3 regions of the Novibacillus thermophilus genome follow, and region 1 is predicted to be linked to each of the others. Evidence: riboswitches for the same ligand, from Rfam matches in the RefSeq annotation. Region 1 holds a riboswitch; each other region holds the start of a gene.

Region 1 (7,752 bases):
GTCTCACCCTGCCCGCCGAGGCCGCCGATCAAGATGGAGAAAATCTCCTCAAGGGTCAGCCCTGCGGAAAAGCCAGCGACGGCGGCGGCGATGAGCAAGCCGAAAATGACATTGACGCGTGCCAAACTTAACACGGCTAACACGAGTACGGATAGGACAACGGGATTCCAGAACATAACGACCATTCCTCCCTTACTTCTCATTTATTTTACCAAATTAAATTGGTACCGTGTTGAAAACTTGAGCGTTTTTTTTTAGCGCTTTCATTCATCTATGTGAACCGTTAAGGTGTGCCACCTTAACGGAAAGGAAGGAGATTATAACCATTCGGATAACCGCTCGATGTCTTTGGACAGCGAACGGTCGCGGGTGAGAGGTGCGACGCGTTGACGGATGTCGCGGTACAACTGCCGCGTTCCCCTCCCGGCTTTGTCCACTCCCCGCATTTCCAGTGCCTGGGCGGCGCACATCGCTTCGATGGCCAGCACTTTGCGCACGTTCTGCACGACCTTAAGGGCGTGGCGCGCCGCCGTCGTTCCCATGCTGACGTGATCTTCCTGGTTGGCAGAGGACGGGATGGAGTCTACGCTGGCCGGGTGGGCCAACACTTTATTTTCCGACACAATGGACGCAGCGACGTACTGCGGGATCATCATCCCCGACTGCAAGCCGGGTTTCGGACTTAAAAAGCCGGGAAGGTCGTTCAGTTGCGGATTGACTAGGCGCTCAATGCGCCGCTCACTGACGTTGGCCAGTTCTGCCATGGCAATTTTCAAAAAATCCATGGCGAGGGCGATGGGCTGCCCGTGAAAGTTACCTCCAGACACAATGTCACCCCTTTCGGCAAAAATGAGCGGATTGTCCGTGGCGGCGTTCATCTCGATCAGCAGCTTCTCCCTTACATAGCGCAAAGCTTGGCGACTGGCGCCGTGCACTTGCGGGATACAGCGTAAAGAGTAGGCGTCCTGGACGCGAATGTCTCCTTGGCGGGTGACCAGCTGGCTGCCGTCAACTTGGTCGAGGATCCGGCGGGCAACCTCCGCTTGTTCTGGATAAGGGCGCACAGCGTGCACGTCGGGATGGAAGGCGTCTGTCACGCCGCGCAAACATTCCAACGTCATCGCCGCGATCTCGTCCGCCCGGTCCGCGAGATTTCTTGCTTCGAGGTAGGCGATGAGCCCGACGGCGGTCATCGCTTGGGTACCGTTAATGAGGGCCAGTCCCTCTTTGGCCGCTAGACGCACGGGTTTGAGCCCCGCTTGAGCGAGGGCATCTTTGCCCGCCATGCGCCTGCCGGCAACGAATGCCTCTCCTTCCCCGATCAATACCGACGCCAAGTGGGCGAGCGGTGCTAAGTCGCCGCTGGCCCCGAGGGAACCTTGTTGGGGAATGACGGGGTGGATGCGGTGATTTAACAGGTCAAGCAACAATTGCAGCAGTTCCCGGCGCACGCCGGAAAAGCCTTTTGCCAAAGCATTGGCGCGGAGTAACATCATCGCGCGGGTGACCGGTTCGGGAAACGGTGTCCCGACAGCACAGGCGTGACTGCGAATCAGGTTCATTTGCAAGTCTGCCACTAAATCGTTCTCAATCGTCACGTCGCTGAACTTGCCGAATCCAGTCGTTACCCCGTAGACGACAGTGTCGTCTGAGACCGCTTGATCGACTGTTTTTCGGCTGGCTTCTACCCTTTGCCACGCCGCTTCCGTCAGCCCCACTTTTTCGTTTTGATAGATAACTTTTTGGCACTTTTCCAACGTCAGGTTGTTTCCGTCAAGCAACATCATGGTGTTTGTGGTCCCTCCACAGAAACAAAATAAGAGGCCACACCAAACTGGTGCGACCTCCTCATGAACTCACTAACTTTAGGTCACATTGCTTATTGTGAATGCTGTTTCCCCAGATTATAACAAATGTAACCGGTTAACGCAACAGGCTTTTTTTCCGATGCTGAAAAGATAACATAGCTAATCAATTGTCGAATCACCATTAGTTTTGTCGAAATGGGTCAGTCTACAAGGAAAATAGTGGTTCCGGAGCGAATGTCTTCATTCCAGATAAAAATCGGAATGAGGGATGATTGATGAGTAACTTCGCCCACATCTTAAACGACCGTTTTTCCATTGTGGCCGCTACAAGGGATGATGAATACGTCGCCCAGGTGATCAGCACCACGAAAACGATGGACAGCGTACACAACCTGGAAGATGAAGCTATCTTGGATGATTTTATGGGCTACTTGTCAGAAACCGGTGTCCTCCATTCTTTTTCCACCTTTCAAGCTAGCCAGTATCAACGGGTGATGATTCCGTTTTATTACTTCTTGATCACGTATTTGGCCAAAACATTGCTGGGCATTAAGGCGATGAAAAGTTTGCCTGCTCTGTTGTTTAGTGATCAGGGTGTGATGCGAACCTTGGGCTTTTCGGCTATGGTGTTGGAAGAAGGGTACTGTAATCGGGGTGCCGGTAAACGGCATAACGACACCCCACCCGCCAGCCCGTTTACCCCTCAGACACTGGCAGAATTCATGAATAAGGCGACACCACAGGAGATTGAACAACTGTTTAACACCAATATCGCCAACTTAGCGGCATCTGGTGCTTTCTACCAACAAGTGACGGGCATCATCGATGGCACCGATATCGAAACGACGCCGAACTACGAAGGTGCCGGAAAAGTGATGCGCAAAAAGAAAATCCACAACAAAAAGGGCGTCCGGGAGATCGAGTGTGTCGTTTACGGATGGAAAGCGATTGTGTTGTTTGACCAGCACACGGAAATTCCCCTTGCTCTAAAAGTCGTCCCCATTCATGAACACGAGTCCAAATATACGCGTGTGCTCATCGAGCAGGCTCAGCGCAATCTGGGCAAGCACAGCCGGATCACCCAAGTGTTGATGGATCGGGGCTTTCTGGACGGCACCACCTTATATTGGCTCGACCAACAAAAGATCACATTTGTGATTCCCGCACGCTCCAACATGGACGTCGCCCAGGATGCACGGGACTTGGCTCAAGCGTCCATGGGGGTGACGGATACACGCCAAGAAAAACAGACGTCCGGTCGTGGCAAAAGCAAAACCGAGCACATCCTCGAGACCCAAGTTACTGGTGTCAAGGCGTTAACCAGTTATGTCGATTATCGGGACCCGGCAAAGCCCGCAAAGCAATACAGTAAGACGGGCGGCGGCGGTTGCCCAATCAACGCCGTGGTCATTCAACGCTACCGAAACGAGGAGATCCCGGCAGACAAATGCCCTGTTTTTTTGACCAACAGTCCCGTTGACCGCCCTTTTGTTCCGTATGATGCTTATGATGGGCGCAGCCTTATTGAGAATTTACTTTTTCGTGAAGGCAAACAGGGCTGGAATCTGGAACATGCGCCAACCAAAACGGCCAATGGCATGGTATCGCACGTCTATTTCACGTTTTTGACCATTGCCCTGACAACGGCTTATCGAACTTGGTGTGCCGAGCAAACGGAAGAAGGCGAAGAGAGTGAATCCTCTAATCAGCCGTCGAAAGGGATTCGCAATTGGCGTCGTCGCCTTATGCAAGAAAATCAAGATCAGATCATTGTGTTCAGTGGCCCTTATTATGGTATCTTCCATCTCATGACCTTTGTTCAGCTTATGGGAGGTCAAGTTAAAGACCAGTCTCCCCGTGAGACTGCCGTTTTTCGACAAAATCATCATTTTTCGCCTTAAGTTATCTTTTCAGTTTTCCGATGGCGTTGGCCGTTTGGTGTGGTGCAACGTCTCTAAGGGGCTGGCACACCTTCCACTGGACTGCTGGCCGTCGCGTACCGCTTCTTTGGAACGATCCCCGCTTCAAAGCCCAAGCGCCCTGCCTCGATGGCCAACTTCATCGCTTCCGCCATTTTGACCGGGTCTTTTGCGGAGGAAACGGCTGTGTTGAGAAGGATGCCGTCGGCTCCGAGCTCCATGGCGAATGCTGCGTCGCGGGGGGAGCCTATGCCAGCGTCCACGATGACCGGGACGTCGGATTGCTCAATAATCAAGGATAGATTTAACGGATTGACGACGCCTTGGGCGGAACCAATGGGGGAGGCCCCCGGCATGACCGCATGGACGCCCAGCTCCTCTAGACGCTTCGCCAATACGACGTCATCTGACGTGTACGTCAGGACGATAAAACCTTCTTCCAACAACTTTTCAGACGCTTTCAACGTTTCGACAGGGTCCGGCAACAACGTTTTGTCACACCCGATCACTTCTACCTTGACCATGTCGCACAATCCTGACGCTTTTGCCAGTTTGGCGATGCGGACCGCCTCTTCTGCAGTTTTGGCACCGGCAGTGTTGGGCAACAGCGTGTATTGAGTGAGATCTAACTGCTCTAGAAAGTTCGGTTGCGTCGGCTCGAAAATGTTCATCCTTCTGACAGCGAACGTCAAGATTTCAGCTTCTGCCGCTTGTACGGCTTTGCGCTGGACATCCAGCGATGGATACTTGCCCGTTCCCAAAAGCAATCTCGAGTGAAACGTTTTATTGGCTATTTTCAACACGGCCATCAACCTCCTCCGACGAAATGAACAATTTCCACGCGGTCGCCTTGATCGAGTTTTTTCGAGGGGTAGTGCTCTTTGTCCACAATTTCCCGGTTGTGTTCGACGATGACAATCCGGTCTTGCAGATGGAAAAACTGAAGTAAATCGGAAATCGTCTGGACGCTGTCGTCAAGTGTCACCTCACGACCGTTCACGTGCAATTCCACCGCAGTCACCTCCTCTCGGTCGACGGAAGAGCGGTCATACGGACTTACTTGGCTTGAACAGACGACGTTCCTTTCCGTTTTGAAGGTCCGTCGAAGAAACGTGCTGCCGGTGAGATGTCCCTGTCGTAGCGCCAACGGTTAAACGGGTCGGGTTCCATGGCCTCCCCCCTTGTGCACAAAATGGAACGAGCGAGCAGCTTTTTGCGGATTTTCCGCCGAAAAAAGAGCAGACATGACGGCAATGCCGGCGGCACCCGCTTCAACAACGTCTTTTGCGTTGTGTGGATGAATGCCCCCAATGGCGACGACGGGCCGTTTCACCGTGTGGGCGACCGCCCTTAAAGCGTCCAACCCCCTCGGAGACAAACCGGGCTTTGAACGGGTTGTGAAGATATGCCCGAACATGACGTAATCGGCACCTTTTTGTTCCGCTTGGAGGGCGTCTTCCAGCGTGTGAACGGAAACGCCGGCTTTCAACTCGGGGAACTTTTCCTTCAACCGTTCGACGGGGATCCCTGCGGAAGGGAGGTGAACGTTGTGGAGGCCGAGCAGAAGGGCGATATCCACACGGTCGTTTACGACTAACTTCTCTCTCGGGACTCCGCTGTCAACGAGAGCTTGGATCAGTTGCACGATTTTTTTTGGCTGTTTATTTTTTTCCCTGATGTGGATAAAGTCGACGTCACGCTGGATGAGTAATAAAATTTCCGACAATTCCTCCACCGTTTGGGAGCCATCGGTCACGGCGTGGAGCTCGACGTGTTTCGCCTGTTTTAAATTCATTCCGCTTCACCTGCCATTTAAAAAACCACTTCCCAGTTGTGGAAAGTGGTTGAGGCTCACGTTTCTCCCATCACTTCCCTACGCTGGTATTGACCCAGATCAGGTTCAAAGGGTTTTAAAGTGTCACTTTAATCTCAGCCTTTCTCCAAAGGCACCCCTAGTGATTTTGTATTCATGTTTTCGCTTTCGTCAGCTGTTTGACTCCATCGTATCATAACACAGCAGGAGCTGCCAACCACAGACGGTGTATTCCTCCTAAGCTCCTTTTTGACAACTCGGGCAGTCGCCCACATTTCGGCTCACAGCAACAAGTAAGCGAGGGGAGTGGCAATCAGTATGGTCAACACGACGCGTTCGAACCAAATGACAACCAACTTGGGAATGCTCACCGGGATCTCCGTGGACAAAATGACGGGTATGACAGCGGAGAAGAATAAAATCGCAGACACGCACACGATGCCGGTAACGAATTTCGTCATCAGGGCGGCGTCCACTGTCAACAGGGCTGGCAAGAACATCTCCACAATGGAAAGGGCTGCAGCTTTCCCGGCGAGCAGCGGTTCAGGCAGTTGGACGAGTGCCGCAAACGGGTAGAACAAGTAGCCGAGGAAATCAAAAAGCGGCGTATATTCCGCTAACACGAGTCCGATGAGCCCGACAGACATGATGGACGGTAAAATGCTCATCGTCATCACGAAGCCGTCTTTTAAATTTTGCCATACATTTTTTGACAAATTTCCGCCGTTTCCATCGCTTTCATCCAGGCGTGGCGCAGGCGGTTGTTTTCTATTGTGATTTCCGGGGTCCCTTTTCCGTCATAGTAGTTTTCACTCATACGGTTCAGAGGCCAAATTCGGACTGTGATCGCTGTCACCACAAACGTCACGACAAAGGTTGTCCAGAAGTAAGCGTTCCACATGTCCATCAGACCGAGGGTGTCGGCCACCACCACCATAAACGTGACGGACACGGTGGAGAAACCGGTTGCAATGATAGTCGCCTCTTTGACCGTGCACTTCCCCTCTTTGAATAAGCGGTTAGTAATTAACAGACCGATGGAATAACTGCCGACGAAGGACGCCACGGCATCGAGAGCTGACCGGCCCGGCGTCTTCCAGACGGGTTTCATCACCGGCTGCATGAGGATGCTGATAAACTCCAGCAATCCGTAGCCGACGAGCAGGGCTAAAAATATGGAGCCGATTGGAACGAGCAACCCCACGGGGATGACGAGGGAATTGAGCAAAAACGGGCCCATGTTGTCGTGAAACAGCCAGGCTGGACCGAATTCAAAGACGAGCATGACGGTGATGATGAAGCCGAGAACTTTTAGGACTGAAAACGTGAGAGCGACCGCGTTTTCCTTCCACGTTTTGGCGACAAAGGGGTAAACGGCTCCCAGCGCTATGACGAAGAGTGCGTAATAAGGTGTCAGACTAGAGAACGCCGTACGAAAGCCCGAGACGATGTGATCGAGCATAATGGAGTTCGTGCCGTTTAGTGTCACCGGAATGAAAAACATAAAGATTCCGATGGCACTGAACAGAAAGAATCGACATGCCGCGGCTGGTGACACGGGAGGCTGTGCGAGTGTTTGGTTTGTTTTTGTCCGATGTAGTCCATCCAATGTGTGAACACTCCTTTCAGTCGTGTTGTCGCAAGTAGAATCCCGTCAGGAAACTGAGCATCGTGTGTACGCCGGCTTTGACAGTGGCCTGTGCGACATCTTTGTGCGGATCGAGGCAGACGATGTCCATCGCTTTCACATGCGGGTCGCGTCCGGCTGCCGTGACCGCCGTGAACAGTTCGTCGGTCTGCATGCCGCCGGGTGTCGTAGCTGGGGCTCCAGGACCGTACGCTATGTCGAGGACGTCCATGTCGACAGTGACATAAACGGTGTCCACGCGGCGCTTTAGATCGAGGAGCGCCTCCTGGATCACGGCATCTAAGCCGCGCTGGCGCGCGCGACGCATGGTCACGTATCGGATTCCCGCTCTGTCTGCGTACTCTTTGAGGGACTTGGCGTTGAAGAAACCGTGCAGTCCGATGTTCCAGACGTCTTCCCCTTTAATGGTGCCGCTCTCAATCAAGTTTCGAATGGGAGTCCCGTTGCTCGGGCCGTTGTCTTTTAGACTGCGCAGGTCAAAGTGGGTGTCCAGCTGCAAAATGCCGATCCGCTCGTCTGGGTGCGCTTTTTTCCACCCCTTCACGAGCATGGCCGTTATCGAAT
Region 2 (7,752 bases), 410 kb from region 1:
GCAAGACCGGGATAACTGCGGGAAACCGGAGCTAATACCGGATAAGAGGCTTTTCCGCATGGGGGAGCCTTAAAAGGCGGCGGAAGTCGTCGCTTGCAGATGGGCTCGCGGCGCATTAGCTAGTTGGTGAGGTAAGGGCTCACCAAGGCGACGATGCGTAGCCGACCTGAGAGGGTGACCGGCCACACTGGGACTGAGACACGGCCCAGACTCCTACGGGAGGCAGCAGTAGGGAATTTTCGGCAATGGGGGAACCCTGACCGAGCAACGCCGCGTGAGCGAGGACGGCCTTCGGGTTGTAAAGCTCTGTCATGTGGGAAGAACGGCTAGGAGAGGGCATGCTCTTAGCGTGACGGTACCACAGGAGGAAGCCCCGGCTAACTACGTGCCAGCAGCCGCGGTAACACGTAGGGGGCGAGCGTTGTCCGGAATTATTGGGCGTAAAGGGCGCGCAGGCGGTCTCTTAAGTCTGATGTGAAAGGCCACGGCTCAACCGTGGGATGGCATTGGAAACTGGGGGACTTGAGTGCAGGAGAGGGGAGCGGAATTCCCGGTGTAGCGGTGAAATGCGTAGAGATCGGGAGGAACACCAGTGGCGAAGGCGGCTCTCTGGCCTGTAACTGACGCTGAGGCGCGAAAGCGTGGGGAGCGAACAGGATTAGATACCCTGGTAGTCCACGCCGTAAACGATGAGTGCTAGGTGTTAGGGGCGTCACGCCCTTAGTGCCGAAGTAAACACATTAAGCACTCCGCCTGGGGAGTACGGCCGCAAGGCTGAAACTCAAAGGAATTGACGGGGGCCCGCACAAGCGGTGGAGCATGTGGTTTAATTCGAAGCAACGCGAAGAACCTTACCAGGGCTTGACATCCTCTGACCCCTCTAGAGATAGAGGTTTCCCTTCGGGGACAGAGAGACAGGTGGTGCATGGTTGTCGTCAGCTCGTGTCGTGAGATGTTGGGTTAAGTCCCGCAACGAGCGCAACCCTTGAGCTTAGTTGCCAGCATTGAGTTGGGCACTCTAAGCTGACTGCCAGTGACAAGCTGGAGGAAGGTGGGGATGACGTCAAATCATCATGCCCCTTATGTCCTGGGCGACACACGTGCTACAATGGCTGGTACAGAGGGCAGCGAAGCGGTGACGCGGAGCCAATCCCTAAAAAGCCAGTCTCAGTTCGGATCGCAGGCTGCAACTCGCCTGCGTGAAGGAGGAATCGCTAGTAATCGCGGATCAGCATGCCGCGGTGAATACGTTCCCGGGCCTTGTACACACCGCCCGTCACACCACGAGAGTCTGTAACACCCGAAGTCGGTGAGGCAACCGTAAGGAGCCAGCCGCCGAAGGTGGGACAGATGATTGGGGTGAAGTCGTAACAAGGTAGCCGTATCGGAAGGTGCGGCTGGATCACCTCCTTTCTACGGAGTAAAAAAAAGGCGTTCGGCTTGTTCGTTTAGTTTTGAGGGAGACATTCTCAGAAGAGAATGGTCTCTGCCGTCCCGTGGAGGGGCGGATGTGTTCCTTGAAAACTGGATCGGAAGCATTCACCGGGATGACGAGAGTCATGTCGAGAACGATTAAGCAAGAAAGGGCGCACGGTGGATGCCTAGGCGCCAGGAGCCGACGAAGGACGGGGCGAACACCGAAATGCCTCGGGGAGCCGTAAGCAGGCGTAGATCCGGGGATGTCCGAATGGGGGAACCCGCTCTCTTTCATAGGAGAGCATCCGTTGCTGAATGCATAGGCAGCGGAGGGCAACCAGGGGAACTGAAACATCTTAGTACCCTGAGGAAAAGAAAGCAAGGCGGGCCCTGCGAAAGGGAACCTTTCGTGGGTGCTCAAAGCGATTTCCTGAGTAGCGGCGAGCGAAACGGAAACAGCCCAAACCCGGCACTCAACTGAGATCCACAAGACGCATTTATCATATGCGTAGTGGGTTTGAGTTGAGTGTCGGGGTTGTGGGGCGTCTCATAAGGAGTGAGAAACGGACGGGATAGCCGAAGCGGCCTGGAACGGCCCATCAGAGAAGGTAAGAATCCTGTAGGCGAAATTCTGTCCGCTCCGAGACGGACCCCGAGTACCGCGGGGCACGGGGAACCCCGTGGGAAGCAGGGAGGCCCACCTCCCAAGGCTAAATACTCCCTGGCGACCGATAGCGCACCAGTACCGTGAGGGAAAGGTGAAAAGCACCCCGGGAGGGGAGTGAAAGAGAACCTGAAACCGTGTGCCTACAAGCAGTCGGAGTCCGGGTAATCTGGATGACGGCGTACCTTTTGTAGAATGGACCGGCGAGTGACGATGCGTAGCGAGGTTAAGCGGGAGACGCGGAGCCGTAGCGAAAGCGAGTCTGAAGAGGGCGATTTTAGTTGCGCGTCGTCGACCCGAAACCGAGTGATCTACCCATGTCCAGGGTGAAGGTCGGGTAACACCGACTGGAGGCCCGCACCCACGTCTGTTGAAAAAGGCGGGGATGAGGGGTGGGTAGGGGTGAAATGCCAATCGAACTCGGAGATAGCTGGTTCTCCCCGAAATAGCTTTAGGGCTAGCCTCAGGGGAAGAATCGCGGAGGTAGAGCACTGATTGCGTGAGGGGCCCTCGACGGGTTACCGATCGCAGTCAAACTCCGAATGCCGTTGATTCGGTTCCTGGGAGTCAGACGTCGGGTGCTAAGATTCGACGTCGAGAGGGGAACAACCCAGACCATCAGCTAAGGTCCCGAAGTATCCGTTAAGTGGGAAAGGATGTGGCGTTGCCGAGACAACCAGGATGTTGGCTTAGAAGCAGCCATCATTGAAAGAGTGCGTAAAAGCTCACTGGTCAAGTGACGTCGCGCCGAAAATGTACCGGGGCTAAACGGATCACCGAAGCTATGGGCGGGACACCGTGGTAGGGGAGCGTACCCAGTGCAGCGAAGGATTTCCGGGAGGGAATGTGGAGCGCTGGGTAGTGAGAATGCCGGTATGAGTAACGATAAGAGGGGTGAGAATCCCCTCCGCCGAAAGCCTAAGGGTTCCTGAGGAAGGTTCGTCCGCTCAGGGTAAGTCGGGACCTAAGCCGAGGCTGAAGAGCGTAGGCGATGGAGAACAGGTGGAGATTCCTGTACCACCGCGTTCCGATTGAGCGAAGGGGGACGCAGGAGGGCAGGGGAGCAGGCGGATGGATGTGCCTGTCCAAGCGGTGAGAGAGCAGCGCGAGGCAAATCCCGCGTTGCGAGGATCTTGAGCCGTGATGGGGAGTGAAACTTAGAGTAGCGAAGTCCCTGCACCCACACTGACAAGAAAAGCCTCTAGCGAGGAGCGCGGTGCCCGTACCGCAAACCGACACAGGTAGGCGAGGAGAGGATCCTAAGGCGCACGGGAGAACTCTCGTTAAGGAACTCGGCAAAATGGCCCCGTAACTTTGGGAGAAGGGGTGCCCCGTTAGGGTGGCCGAGAGGTTGCCTGAGGGGGCCGCAGTGAAGAGGTCCAAGCGACTGTTTAGCAAAAACACAGGTCTCTGCGAAGCCGCAAGGCGACGTATAGGGGCTGACGCCTGCCCGGTGCTGGAAGGTTAAGGGGAGGACTTAGCGGAAGCGAAGGTCTGAACCGAAGCCCCAGTAAACGGCGGCCGTAACTATAACGGTCCTAAGGTAGCGAAATTCCTTGTCGGGTAAGTTCCGACCCGCACGAAAGGCGTAACGACTTGGACACTGTCTCAACGAGAGGCCCGGTGAAATTGTAGTATGCGTGAAGATGCGCATTACCCACGACAAGACGGAAAGACCCCGTGGAGCTTGACTGCAGCCTGATAGTGGATTTGGCGATGATGTGTACAGGATAGGTGGGAGCCAGAGAAATCGGTTCGCCAGGATCGAGGGAGGCGCCGGTGGGATACCACCCTCATCATGGTTAAATCCTAACCGACCGCCGTGAGCCGGTGGCGGGACATTGTCAGGTGGGCAGTTTGACTGGGGCGGTCGCCTCCTAAAAGGTAACGGAGGCGCTCGAAGGTTCCCTCAGCGCGGTTGGACATCGCGTGAGGAGTGTAAAGGCAGAAGGGAGCTTGACTGCGAGACTGACAGGTCGAGCAGGGACGAAAGTCGGACTTAGTGATCCGGTGGTTCTGAGTGGAAGGGCCATCGCTCAACGGATAAAAGCTACCCCGGGGATAACAGGCTTATCTCCCCCAAGAGTCCACATCGACGGGGAGGTTTGGCACCTCGATGTCGGCTCATCGCATCCTGGGGCTGAAGCAGGTCCCAAGGGTTGGGCTGTTCGCCCATTAAAGCGGTACGCGAGCTGGGTTCAGAACGTCGTGAGACAGTTCGGTCCCTATCTGTCGTGGGCGCAGGAAATCTGAAGAGGAGCCGTCCTTAGTACGAGAGGACCGGGACGGACACACCGCTGGTGGACCAGTTGTTCTGCCAAGGGCATCGCTGGGTAGCCACGTGTGGCCGGGATAAGCGCTGAAAGCATCTAAGCGTGAAGCCCCCCTCAAGATGAGATTTCCCACCAGGCACTCAGGTGCTTGGGTAAGACCCCTTGGAGAAGACGAGGTGGATCGGTCCGAGGTGTAAGCGTGGTAACACGTTGAGCTGACGGATACGAATCGGTCGAGGGCTTAATCGAGAGAATGCTTCCGACCAGTTTTGAGGGAATGCTGTCTGGTGGCCATAGCGGAGGGGACACACGCGTACCCATGCCGAACACGACCGTTAAGCCCTCCAGCGCCGATGGTACTCGGGGCGAGAGCCCCTGGGAGAGTAGGTCGCTGCCAGGCGAAACGAATGGCGGGAGCCGTAAGGCCCCGCCATTTAGTTTTGTTGAACGCCTTCTACTTTATCTGTCGGCCACATTGTGATGTTTTCCGCCATGTCCCAAAACATGTACTCAAATCGGCTTGTGTTCACGACGATGTCTTCTAATGTCGCTAATTCGTGTTCAGGTTTCCCGTCGGCCACTTCATTCATTAAGTCCTTGCAGTCATTTGCCAGTTGTGTGAACGCTTCGGAGGAATACGTCTGCACCCAGTTTCCGTAAAATTCGTGCTCTAAAGCACCGCGCCATTGCGCTAACGCTTGACCGACATAATTGTAACTCCAAGCACAGGTGAGAACGGCGGCAATGACGTTCTCAATTCCCCCCTTTTGCGACACATTCAGCATATAACTCGTATAGGCTATCGTCGTGGCCGATGGTTCGGTTGCTTCTAATTCTTCAGGGGAAATATTAAATTTCTTGGCGTATTGGCGGTGAAGCTCCATTTCAAAATTTAACGTCTCGTGCAACAAGTTGGCAAAGGTCGTCATCGTTTGCAAATCGTGGGCTTTTGCACTTCCCAGGGCAAAGACGCGGGAGTATTCAATCAAATAAACGTAATCTTGTTTCATAAAGTGTTTGAACTTTTCCCGTTCCAGCCAACCTTCCCCGATTCCTCTGACAAACGGGTGTTCTACATATGCCTTCCAGATCGGCCGCACTTTTTTCCACAGGCGGTCTGTAAATAAAACGGTCATGCTTCATTCACCTCTAGCTCAATTTTGATCGCAAACTGAAACTGTACACGAAAGACCCCACCCGCAGGAAAGGATGGGGTATAGGCTTACACATCAATAAGTGCATATACCACTTCCCTCCGCTAGTACGAACTAGATCAGGTTCTAAGGGTCAAGAGTGCGCTCTTTCTCAGCATCGAATCGATGCACCCCTAGTGGCTAAAATTATCAATTTTTTGTATCCTATTAGAACATATTATTTAAAGAAAGGCAAATGTTCTTAATTATTTACCGGCAAGAAATGTTTCGTTGTGTTAGTATTTAAAATGGAACAAAATGCCGTCAACAGTGGCTAGAGGGTGTTTTAAAATGCATGAACGATATTCAAGGCTTGCCCTTTTCACCCCGATTGGCAAGAAAGGGGTCGAGCACTTGCGCCGCTCTTCGGTGCTCGTCGTCGGTGCTGGCGCCTTAGGGGGACCGGTGTTGGAAATTCTTGTACGGGCAGGAGTCGGAAACATCCGTCTCGTCGACCGCGATTACGTCGACTGGTCCAATTTACAGCGACAAACGCTATTTAACGAACAAGATGCGCGCCGTATGCAACCAAAAGCGATTGCGGCTTACCACTACCTTTCTGCCGTCAACCGCGACGTCCATATCGAACCACTCGTCTCTGACGTGACGAAGGATAACGTGCGCGACTTCATTCAAGGCATGGATGTCATCATTGACGCAACAGACAACTTTGAAACGCGTTTTTTACTCAATGATGCGGCGTGCGAGGCGGGGATCCCTTGGATTTACGGCGCGGTAATCGGCGCTTACGGCGCTTCGTTAACAGTGATGCCCGGACAAACTCCGTGCCTTGTCTGTTTGTTCGGTGAAGAGACTCCACAGCAAAGGGAGACGTGCGATACGACGGGGGTCATCGCCCCCGCATCCCAAATGGTCGCATCCCATCAAGCGGCGGAAGCACTTAAACTGTTGACACACAACGAAGCCTCTGTCCGCGATACGTTTGTTGCGTTTGATCTGTGGAAAAACGAGCATGTGGAAATGAAAGTGTCACACAAGCGGAAGCCCTCATGCCCCGCGTGTGGGGATCATCCTTCATACCCTTACCTGTCGGGGCAAAAAGGAGCGAGCACCTCCGTCCTGTGTGGCCGCGACACCGTCCAGATCCGGTTGCGCAATGTGCGGGAATGGGATTTAGTGTCCATGGCTGCACGTGTTCGTTCGCTGGACAACGAGACGGTGTACAATACCCATCTCCTTTCTTTTCAAGTCGAAGGCCACAGAATTGTGGCGTTTAAAGACGGACGAGTCCTCGTACATCATACGAAAGACACGGCGACGGCACGCCGTTTGTGCGCGAAATACTTAGGGATGTAAATCGACGTGATTAAATGGTACGGCGTATTGAACGACGCTAGGGAAAGGGCAAGGGGTTCTTCCTTGGGAACTACTGAACGGCCTGTTTAAAATAGGTGAACGGTGGCATCGCGTCCGATGTGTGGACGTCCACTACGGCCGGTTCGCCGCATGTAAACGCCGTTTCCAACGCAGGTGAGAGCTCGTCTGCAGTCTCAACGTGAATGCCTTTGGCGCCGAACGCTTGAGCGAGATCGGCGAAATTCGGGTTGATGAGCTCGGTGCCGAAAGGTTGCATGCCTTGCGCATTCATGCTGTTTTTCTCCATGGAGAGGGAACGGTTGTTCATGACAATGACGGAGACAGGAGTGCGGTAGGTGACAGCAGTAGCCAATTCCATCATCGTCATGGCAAAACTGCCGTCACCGACGCATGCGACGACCTGGCGCTCTGGAAAGGTGAGTTTCGCCGCAATGGCGGCAGGGAGGGCAAACCCCATCGTTCGCCATTTTCCAGAGAAGAGAATGTCTTGCTGTGTGGCCCGGAAAACGCGGTTAAACCAAACCGTGTGGTCACCAGTGTCGACTGCGACGATGGCGCGATCGTCCACTGTTTCATCGAGGGCGGCTATGACGCGCTGTGGTGCAACGGGGTGGGCGTCGTTCTGGCGCTCCCTGTCCAGGAACGCGTCGAAGTGTGCTCTCGCTTCGTGAATGTGTCCTTGCCAAGAGGACTTCGGTCCTTGCGGCAGTTGCTGTTGGATGAGGGGGAGAATCTCGGCGGCATCGCCGACAAGGCCGCAGACCACTTCCGGATGGGCCTCAATACTGGCAGGCGCAGTGTCAATGTGAATCACTTGGGTGTCTTTTGGGACGAACCCCTCCGGCCACCAGTTGGCACCGACGGCGAG
Region 3 (7,752 bases), 1.6 Mb from region 1:
GGAGATAATTACGGGATCGGGTTTGGAAATGGGAAATACTTAGTCGAAGGGCTGACAGAGAAAAACGGAGAACCGAGGGGAAGAGTCGTCGAAATTACAGGAGTTCCTTCCAGTGTGACTGATTTGCGGAGTCAAGGATTCCGCGATTATCTAGAAAACTATCCAGATATCGAAATTGTAGCCAGCCAACCAGGAGACTTTACCCGGGAAGCGGCCCTCAAAGCGACGGAAAACATTTTGCAGGCCAATCCAGAAATTGACGCTATTTACTCACAGGACGATGACATGACCATCGGCATCGTGCAAGCGATTCGAGACGCGCAGAGGCAAGATGAGATGTTCATCGTCAGTTCAGGGGAATGAAGGAAATTTACCAGATGATGAAGGAGAACCAAAACCCTGAGATCGTCGTTTCGTTAAGATATCCACCAACGATGGGGGCTCTCGGTGTCAATCTAGCAGTTAAACTGCTTAACGGCGATAGCCTAGACGGTTTTTGGGGAGAGAGCATTCCCCATCGAGTGATGTTGGAGGCGACACCTGTGACGCCTGAAAATGTAGAAGACTATTACGATCCTGATGCAATTTACTAGGTGAGAGAGTTCAATTGCTATAGACAAATGAAAGGAGAGATTCAAGATGAAGCTCGGAGTATTTGCTGTTCTGTTTGGGGAACTTTCACTGGAAGGTGCGCTAGACAAGGTAAAGGAAGCCGGTCTCGAAGCCGTGGAGATCGGGGCTGGCGGATACCCTGGCAACGCTCACTGCAACCCCCGACAATTGTTAAGTGATGAAGCGTCTATTTCCCGTTTAAAATCGGCTGTAGAGGAACGCGGATTAGAAATTAGTGCGTTAAGTTGTCACGGAAACCCGTTACATCCTGATGAAGAGATTGCAACTCTGCATCACCGGCAGTTTGAAGAAACGGTCAAGTTAGCGAGTGCCCTAGGTGTTGATACCGTTGTGACCTTTTCCGGCTGTCCAGGAGAATCGGAACACTCGAAGTACCCCGCATGGGTCACGTGTCCGTGGCCTCCTGATTTTCTGAAGGTGTTGGAATGGCAGTGGTCGGAAAAGGTGATCCCCTATTGGCAAAAGCAATCTGAGTTTTTGCGGGAACACGGGGTTCGCGTCGCCATCGAAGCCCACCCGGGATTTGTCGTGTACAACACTGAAACAGCACTTCGTTTAAGGAGGGAAGCCGGGGACAACATCGGGGTGAACTTTGATCCGTCCCACTTGTTCTGGCAAAATATGGATCCCGAAGAGTGTATTAAGGCACTTGGAGATTCTATCTACCACGTCCACGCGAAAGATACGTCGATAGATAAAAGAAACACCGCGTTAAACGGTGTTCTTGATGTCAAGCCGTACGCGCAGGAGCTGGAGCGCTCGTGGATTTTCCGTACCATCGGGTATGGGCACGGCGTGGAAGTGTGGAAAAATATTGTAAGTGCACTGAAGAAGGTTGGATACGACGGTGTCATCAGTATCGAACATGAAGATAGCCTCATGTCGGTCAATGAAGGATTTACCAAGGCGGTGGAATTGTTAAAGGATGCCTTAATCTATGAGAAAGCAGGTGAGATGTGGTGGGCGTAACCCGGTCTGTCCGTGTCGGGATGGTCGGCTACAAGTTTATGGGAAAGGCACACAGCCACGCTTACAAGGATGTCGGCCTGTTCTTTGACTTGGGAGCACAGGTGCGCATGCAGGCCATCTGTGGACGGAATGAAGCGGCCGTCAGAGAGGCGGCCGAGCAGTACGGCTGGGCGAGCTATGAAACGGACTACCGGCGTTTGGTCGAACGCGACGACCTTGACTTGATTGACGTCAATGCTCCCAGCAATGTGCACAAAGATATCGTGATCGCCGCTGCGCGCGCTGGGAAGCATGTCCTGTGTGAAAAGCCGTTAGCCCTTTCGCTGGCGGACGCGAGGGAGATGTTGGCGACGGCTGAAGCAGCGGGTGTCAAACACGGAATATGCTTTAACTACCGTTTTCTACCGGCGGTACAGTTGGCAAAGCAACTGATTGACGAAGGGAAGATCGGGGAAATCTATCACTACCGCGCTCTCTACTTGCAGGATTGGCTCGTTGATCCTAAAGCGCCTTTGGCCTGGCGCCTGCAAAGAGAAATAGCGGGTTCAGGCGCACACGGTGATCTGAATGCGCACTGCATCGATCTAGCTCGCTTTCTTATCGGGGATTTTGACTGTGTCGTGGGACAGAGCAAGACGTTTGTCAAACAGCGACCGAAACCTGTAGAGATGAGTGGATTAACTGCGAAAGGTTCCGGTGAAATGGGGGATGTGACGGTAGACGATACGACCTCGTTCCTCGCCCAGTTTAAAAACGGGGCTCTGGGAACGTTCGAAGCCACCAGGTATGCGACGGGATGGAAGAACGGGAACTTGTTTGAAATTAACGGGAGTAAAGGTTCGATCCGCTTTAACTTGGAGCGTCTCAATGAGTTGCAAGTGTATTTCGCTGATGAAGAACCCCGTACGCAAGGATTCAAAACGATTATGGTGACAGAAGATGTTCATCCGTATGCAGGTCACTGGTGGCCGCCAGGACACATTATTGGCTACGAACACGGGTTTGTCCATGTGGTGTACGAGTTGATTCAAAGTATTGTGGAAGACAAACCGTTTGTTCCCGACTTTTCGGACGGGGTCGAGTGCCAGCGTGTTTTGGAAGCGGTGGACCAATCCATTGAAACCGGTTCATGGGTGGCGATTGAAGACCTATAACGTGACCATTCAAGGCAACGCCAGTTTTTCGTAATGTTTATACAGGGAGTGGAACCTCCCTGTATAATGTTTGTGCCACGGCTTTCGCTTGCCGCAAAAGTGGATGATGGACGTGTGGCGAATGACGTAGTCCATGTCAATGTTGCCGTTACTCATCATCTTGTAGTAGCGGTAAAATCTGGCGTCGTAGTTGAACCGAATTTCGTCTATTTCCTTGATCGATTTGGAGTAAAGGGCGTTAATGATGTCTTGATCGGGCAAAATCAGCCTTTTTTTGTTTTCTTCGACAAAGTTGTAGATGTCTTGTTCGTTTATTTTCTCTCGCTGCAGCGGAAGGTTCATGAGCAACACGCCCGAATTGTAGTAAGCCTCGATTTCGTAAGGCCGTAACCTCAGTTTGTTAATTTCCGTTATGGAGACTCGGTCGTGATAGGCAGCGGCGTAAAGAAAGCCGGAAAGGTCCGTATCGTACAGGGATTGAATTTCGTTGATGACGAGAATGTCAGGGTCTAGGTACAAGATCTTGTCCAGATTCTCAGGTAAAAATTTGAAGGCCAAGAGCCGGTAGTACATTTCCTTTGTGTAATGCTTTAAGACGGGAGCCCTGTCAAAGTAGTCATCCTGTACTTCGACTTCGATAAGCGTTTGGCCGTGTTCAGCGACAAAATGGTCAATGTCGGAGACGTCCTCCCCTTTTAAGCGAGAGTGCATGAGGTAGATGTGAAAGGGTACACCTGGGTTGTTGATAAACATGGACTTCAGCATCACTTTGAGGGCCTTGAGGTAGTTCGCATTGATTGTCACCAGAATATTCATACATCCTCAACTCTCCAGTACAGTACTCATGATAAGTTGTCGATGAATAAACGGACGACGTCCGCTCCGCCGACAAACGTCCCCAGTGAACTTCCCAAATTGGCCAGTACGACCACTAACAGAATACGCGTCACCTTATTGTGCCAAAAACCTTTCACACTAAACACATCTTCGGAAAGTTTCTCGAAGTCGGCTACACTCGGTCGCTGCACGAAAGCTTGCGCAATGCCGGCAAACCACCCCGCTGCCAACAGGGGGTTTAACGACGTGATGGGAGCAGCGACAAACGCCGTCAAAATGGCAAGGGGGTGTCCTAACGCCAGGGCCGATCCAATGGCCGAGAGAGATCCGTTCCACAACACCCAACTCACCGTTTGCTGATATCCCGCCTCCGGATTCGTGAAAAACGTGTAGGCGATTGCAGCAAGAATGAGAAGGGGAATGGACCAGGCGACGATTTTGGGCCATGTTGGTTTAGGCGGGATTTGGCTCAGGTGGGCTAAATCGTGTTCCTTGTGGATCTCCCGCTTAATGCCGGGAACGTGGGCGGCTCCCACGACCGCGACGACTTTTTCCCCAGGGGCCTCTTTTATTTTTTGAGCCAAGTACTGGTCTCTTTCATCAATGAGCGGCACTTTCAACTTGGGGAACGTGGCGGTGAATTCGTGGAGAATGGCGTTAATCGCATCTTGCGACTTCATCTTTTCTAGTTCTTCTTCCGAGATGCTCTCCGTATTAAAAATGCTGGCGATCATTTGCGAAAGAAGTTTTACCTTTCCCCAAAATCCGATGCTGTGCCAAATGCGGGCAAACGTAATTTGTATGTTTCGGTCCGCGAGGACGAGGTTGGCCCCGGTCGTTTTTGCCGATTCGATCCCCTGTACCATCTCCTGGCCGGCCTGAATGCCGAACTGCTTGGCGATTCGTTTTTGAAAAGAAGAAATGGCCAAATTGACGAGCATCAGCGATGCTTTCTTTTCCTTAATCACCTTGAAAATGTCCGTTTCTTTCCACTTATTCCCTTTCACTAACGACTCATACCGCTGTTTGTCCAATTCAATGCAGACCGAATCGGGCCTTTCGGCCTCAATGACGTCTTTCACTTGTTCGGCACTGTGTTTCGACACGTGGGCCGTTCCGATCAGGATGTATTCCTTGCCCTGTAACTGTATTCGCGTGATGGTTTCGTTTGTTTCAGCCATAGTGTCCTTCCTTTTTTCTCGTCAGTCTTCCTTCATTATACAACAATTCATAAGATTGACATCCTCAAGGAACGTGATATGATGAAATCGTCATACAACATTCATTTCCGCTAGGGGCGCCTTGTATGAGGCTGAGATTAAAGCACAAGCTTTAAGACCCTTGGAACCTGATCTGGCTCGTACCAGCGGAGGGAAGTGGAGACGTTGTTTCATTTGGGACAAACGTGCGTCTTTCAAAACTTTCCTCCTCACAAGCCGGACACGAGAGCGAGGAGGATTTTTTTATGCGGTTTTCTGAGACGCTGCGCGACGCAGCCAAGACAAGTTGGGAGAAAAGTTTGAACCACCCGTTTGTGTTAGGGATTGTGCGCGGAGACTTGCCGTTGGAGACGTTCAGGTTTTACGTTTTGCAGGATATTTACTACTTGAAACACTTCGGGAAAGTTCACGCGATGGGGGCTGCGCAAGCGGACGACTTCCGGGTGACGTCACTGTTGGCGGGAAAAGCGAAACTGACGGCAGAGGCGGAGTTGACCGTGCATCGGGAACACGCCGAAGTACTGAACATTACGGATGACGACCTCGCCCAGTTTCGGCCGGCACCGACGGCTTACGCTTACACATCCCATTTGTACCGGGCCGCACTGTCTGGCCGGCTGGGGGATACGGTTGCCGCTCTGCTGCCGTGTTATTGGTTGTACGGAGAGATTGGACGCAAGTACCGCGATGCAACACCGAAGGAGCCCGTCTATCAAAATTGGATCAAAACGTATGCCAGCGACTGGTTCCAAACGTCGGTCCAGGAACAAATCGACCTTTTGGACCGCATTGCCAAAGACGCGAGTGAGAAGGAACGGCGCAGTATGAAAGAGCAATTTGTCATGGCCAGCGAATACGAACTTGCATTCTGGGAGATGGCCTATACGCAGGAAGCGTGGCCGTCCAATGAAACCATTTCTCAATGAATTTGGCTACCAATGAGTAGAGCGTCCTCTGAGGAGGACGCTCTGATTCGTTCAGGGGAGATGTATAAGGTTAGAAAGGTCCCCTGAACGGTCCGCCAAAGGGTCCGCCGAACGGACCGAAAAAGGGTCCGACAAACGGTCCGAAGAACGGCGGGTACGGTGGAAACAGTGGAATCCCTAATCCAAATCCGAACGGGAACAGATTCGTTTCGGCATACGGCTGCTGCTGAGTGTTGTACCACGGTTGTTCATAGCCTTGAACAGCGCCATGACCTGGATACTGCTGAACGTGAATTCCTTCATCGCGGTACGGTTCACTGGAATATTCCGGCTGCTGGTTGTCGGATACCGATGAGCTCACGTGTCAACCCTCCCTCGGTGTTCTTTTGCCCATGATAGCCTATGCAAAAGAACAACAAGGGAAACTTGTCATAAACGAAAAGTCAAAACGTAAAGATGGAAGTGGGACGAATGATTTCGACGACATAGGACATTCGTCGCATTTTTTTTAGGAAAATTAGAGGATTATTGACAAAGGTGTAGAAGACATAACAGGTAAGGGAGAAAGAGGGGGGAGTTCGTGTTAAAAATTGCGTTGTTGTGCCTTTTGTTTTTATCTCTGTTATTCTTCTTAATCGACCAGAGAAAGGGGTATCCGTGCGTCGATCCGGAAGAGGAACGGCGTTTTGACACGTGCGATGACGAATGGGGACATTTCGCAGTCTCTGCCGTCGTTCCCGACGAGTAGAAGCGGCATGCCTTCGGGTATTCCTCTTTTTTTGCAGGATTTTGGCCGTGTAAGGCGAATAGTGACCGTACGCCTTCCTATTACCACCGCTGGAGGTGATCTTGATGGGAAAACCGAAGGTGTTTCTAACCCGGGAACTTCCGTCACCCGTGATGGCATTTTTAAAAGAGCATACAGAGCTCTCGTACAATGCAGAAGACCGGGTGTTAAAAAAACAGGAAATCATCGAAGGTGTGCAGGGAAAGGCAGGACTGATTTCACTCGTCACGGACACGATTGACAGGGAGGTCATCGAAGCGGCGCCGGACTTGAAGGTGATCAGCAACTACGCAGTCGGATTCAACAATATCGATGTGGAAGCGGCGACAGAACACAACATTGCCGTGACGAACACCCCGGGGGTGTTGACAGAGACGACGGCTGACCTGGCGTGGGCGCTCTTGATGACCGTTGCCCGCCGCGTTGTGGAAGGCGACGTGTACACGCGGTCCGGGCAATGGGAGAATTGGGCACCGCAGCTCTTTCTCGGCAGCGATGTACACGGGGCCACGTTGGGCATTGTCGGCATGGGACGCATCGGACAAGCGGTAGCGCGGCGGGCGAGGGGGTTTGAGATGGACGTCCTCTACTACAGCCGGACGCGGTTACCTCTGGAGCAAGAACGGAGCCTGAACGCCGAATACGTCACCAAAGAAGAGTTGTTACAGCGAGCCGATTACATCTCCATCCATGTGCCGTACACGGAAGGGACGCACCACTTCATCGGCGAAAGGGAGTTGAAGCTGATGAAGGAAACGGCCTACTTGATTAACACCGCCCGCGGACCGATCGTGGACGAAAAAGCCCTGGTCCACGCCTTGGAACACGGCGTCATTGCCGGTGCCGGGCTGGACGTGTACGAACGCGAACCCCAGCTGGAACCTGGGTTGAAAGATCTGTCCAACGTCGTTCTGTTGCCGCACATCGGAAGTGCTTCAGTGAAAACCCGGACGAACATGGGGATGATGGCGGCCCAAAATGTATTGGCTGTGTTAACGGGCAGACCGTGCGAGAACGTCGTCAATCAAGCGGGGCTGCACCAATAGCTGTTTTAAATAGGAGGTTGACAGACGATGAAACTATTTGTGTCGGTGGACATGGAAGGGATCACGGGCCTTGTCGATCAGACCTTTGTCGATTCAAGCCAACGCCACTACACCCGCGGCCAGCAGTTGATGACCGATGAGGCGAATCACATCGTCGAGGCGGCGTTCAACGTAGGGTGC

The links. A riboswitch is a leader RNA that binds a small molecule or an ion and turns the genes downstream of it on or off. The one in region 1 is predicted to bind thiamine pyrophosphate.
Region 2: it holds a riboswitch for thiamine pyrophosphate, as region 1 does, so the genes downstream of both, tenA (thiaminase II) here and tenI (thiazole tautomerase TenI) in region 1, are expected to answer to the same signal.
Region 3: it holds a riboswitch for thiamine pyrophosphate, as region 1 does, so the genes downstream of both, tenA (thiaminase II) here and tenI (thiazole tautomerase TenI) in region 1, are expected to answer to the same signal.

The regions. Positions count from the first base shown of each region.
Region 1 covers NZ_CP019699.1:3,559,447-3,567,198, reverse strand. The annotation lists gene B0W44_RS17350 (Na+/H+ antiporter family protein) at 1-176, opposite strand, end outside; gene hutH (histidine ammonia-lyase) at 318-1,787, opposite strand; gene B0W44_RS17340 (transposase) at 2,084-3,709, shown strand; gene B0W44_RS17335 (thiazole synthase) at 3,763-4,536, opposite strand; gene thiS (sulfur carrier protein ThiS) at 4,536-4,739, opposite strand; gene tenI (thiazole tautomerase TenI) at 4,878-5,522, opposite strand; TPP riboswitch at 5,581-5,691, opposite strand; partial or broken gene B0W44_RS17320 (YjiH family protein) at 5,822-7,149, opposite strand; gene B0W44_RS17315 (agmatinase family protein) at 7,166-7,752, opposite strand, start outside.
Region 2 covers NZ_CP019699.1:338,198-345,949, forward strand. The annotation lists rRNA gene B0W44_RS01850 (16S ribosomal RNA) at 1-1,413, shown strand, start outside; rRNA gene B0W44_RS01855 (23S ribosomal RNA) at 1,571-4,602, shown strand; rRNA gene rrf (5S ribosomal RNA) at 4,637-4,753, shown strand; gene tenA (thiaminase II) at 4,788-5,489, opposite strand; TPP riboswitch at 5,587-5,692, opposite strand; gene B0W44_RS01870 (ThiF family adenylyltransferase) at 5,838-6,863, shown strand; gene B0W44_RS01875 (thiamine pyrophosphate-binding protein) at 6,934-7,752, opposite strand, start outside.
Region 3 covers NZ_CP019699.1:2,000,015-2,007,766, forward strand. The annotation lists gene B0W44_RS09955 (substrate-binding domain-containing protein) at 1-363, shown strand, start outside; gene B0W44_RS09960 (hypothetical protein) at 360-593, shown strand; gene B0W44_RS09965 (sugar phosphate isomerase/epimerase family protein) at 640-1,602, shown strand; gene B0W44_RS09970 (Gfo/Idh/MocA family protein) at 1,623-2,756, shown strand; gene B0W44_RS09975 (glycosyltransferase family 8 protein) at 2,766-3,572, opposite strand; gene B0W44_RS09980 (TraB/GumN family protein) at 3,599-4,774, opposite strand; TPP riboswitch at 4,877-4,985, shown strand; gene tenA (thiaminase II) at 5,059-5,739, shown strand; gene B0W44_RS09990 (hypothetical protein) at 5,810-6,100, opposite strand; gene B0W44_RS18145 (hypothetical protein) at 6,320-6,487, shown strand; gene B0W44_RS09995 (2-hydroxyacid dehydrogenase) at 6,592-7,572, shown strand; gene B0W44_RS10000 (M55 family metallopeptidase) at 7,600-7,752, shown strand, end outside.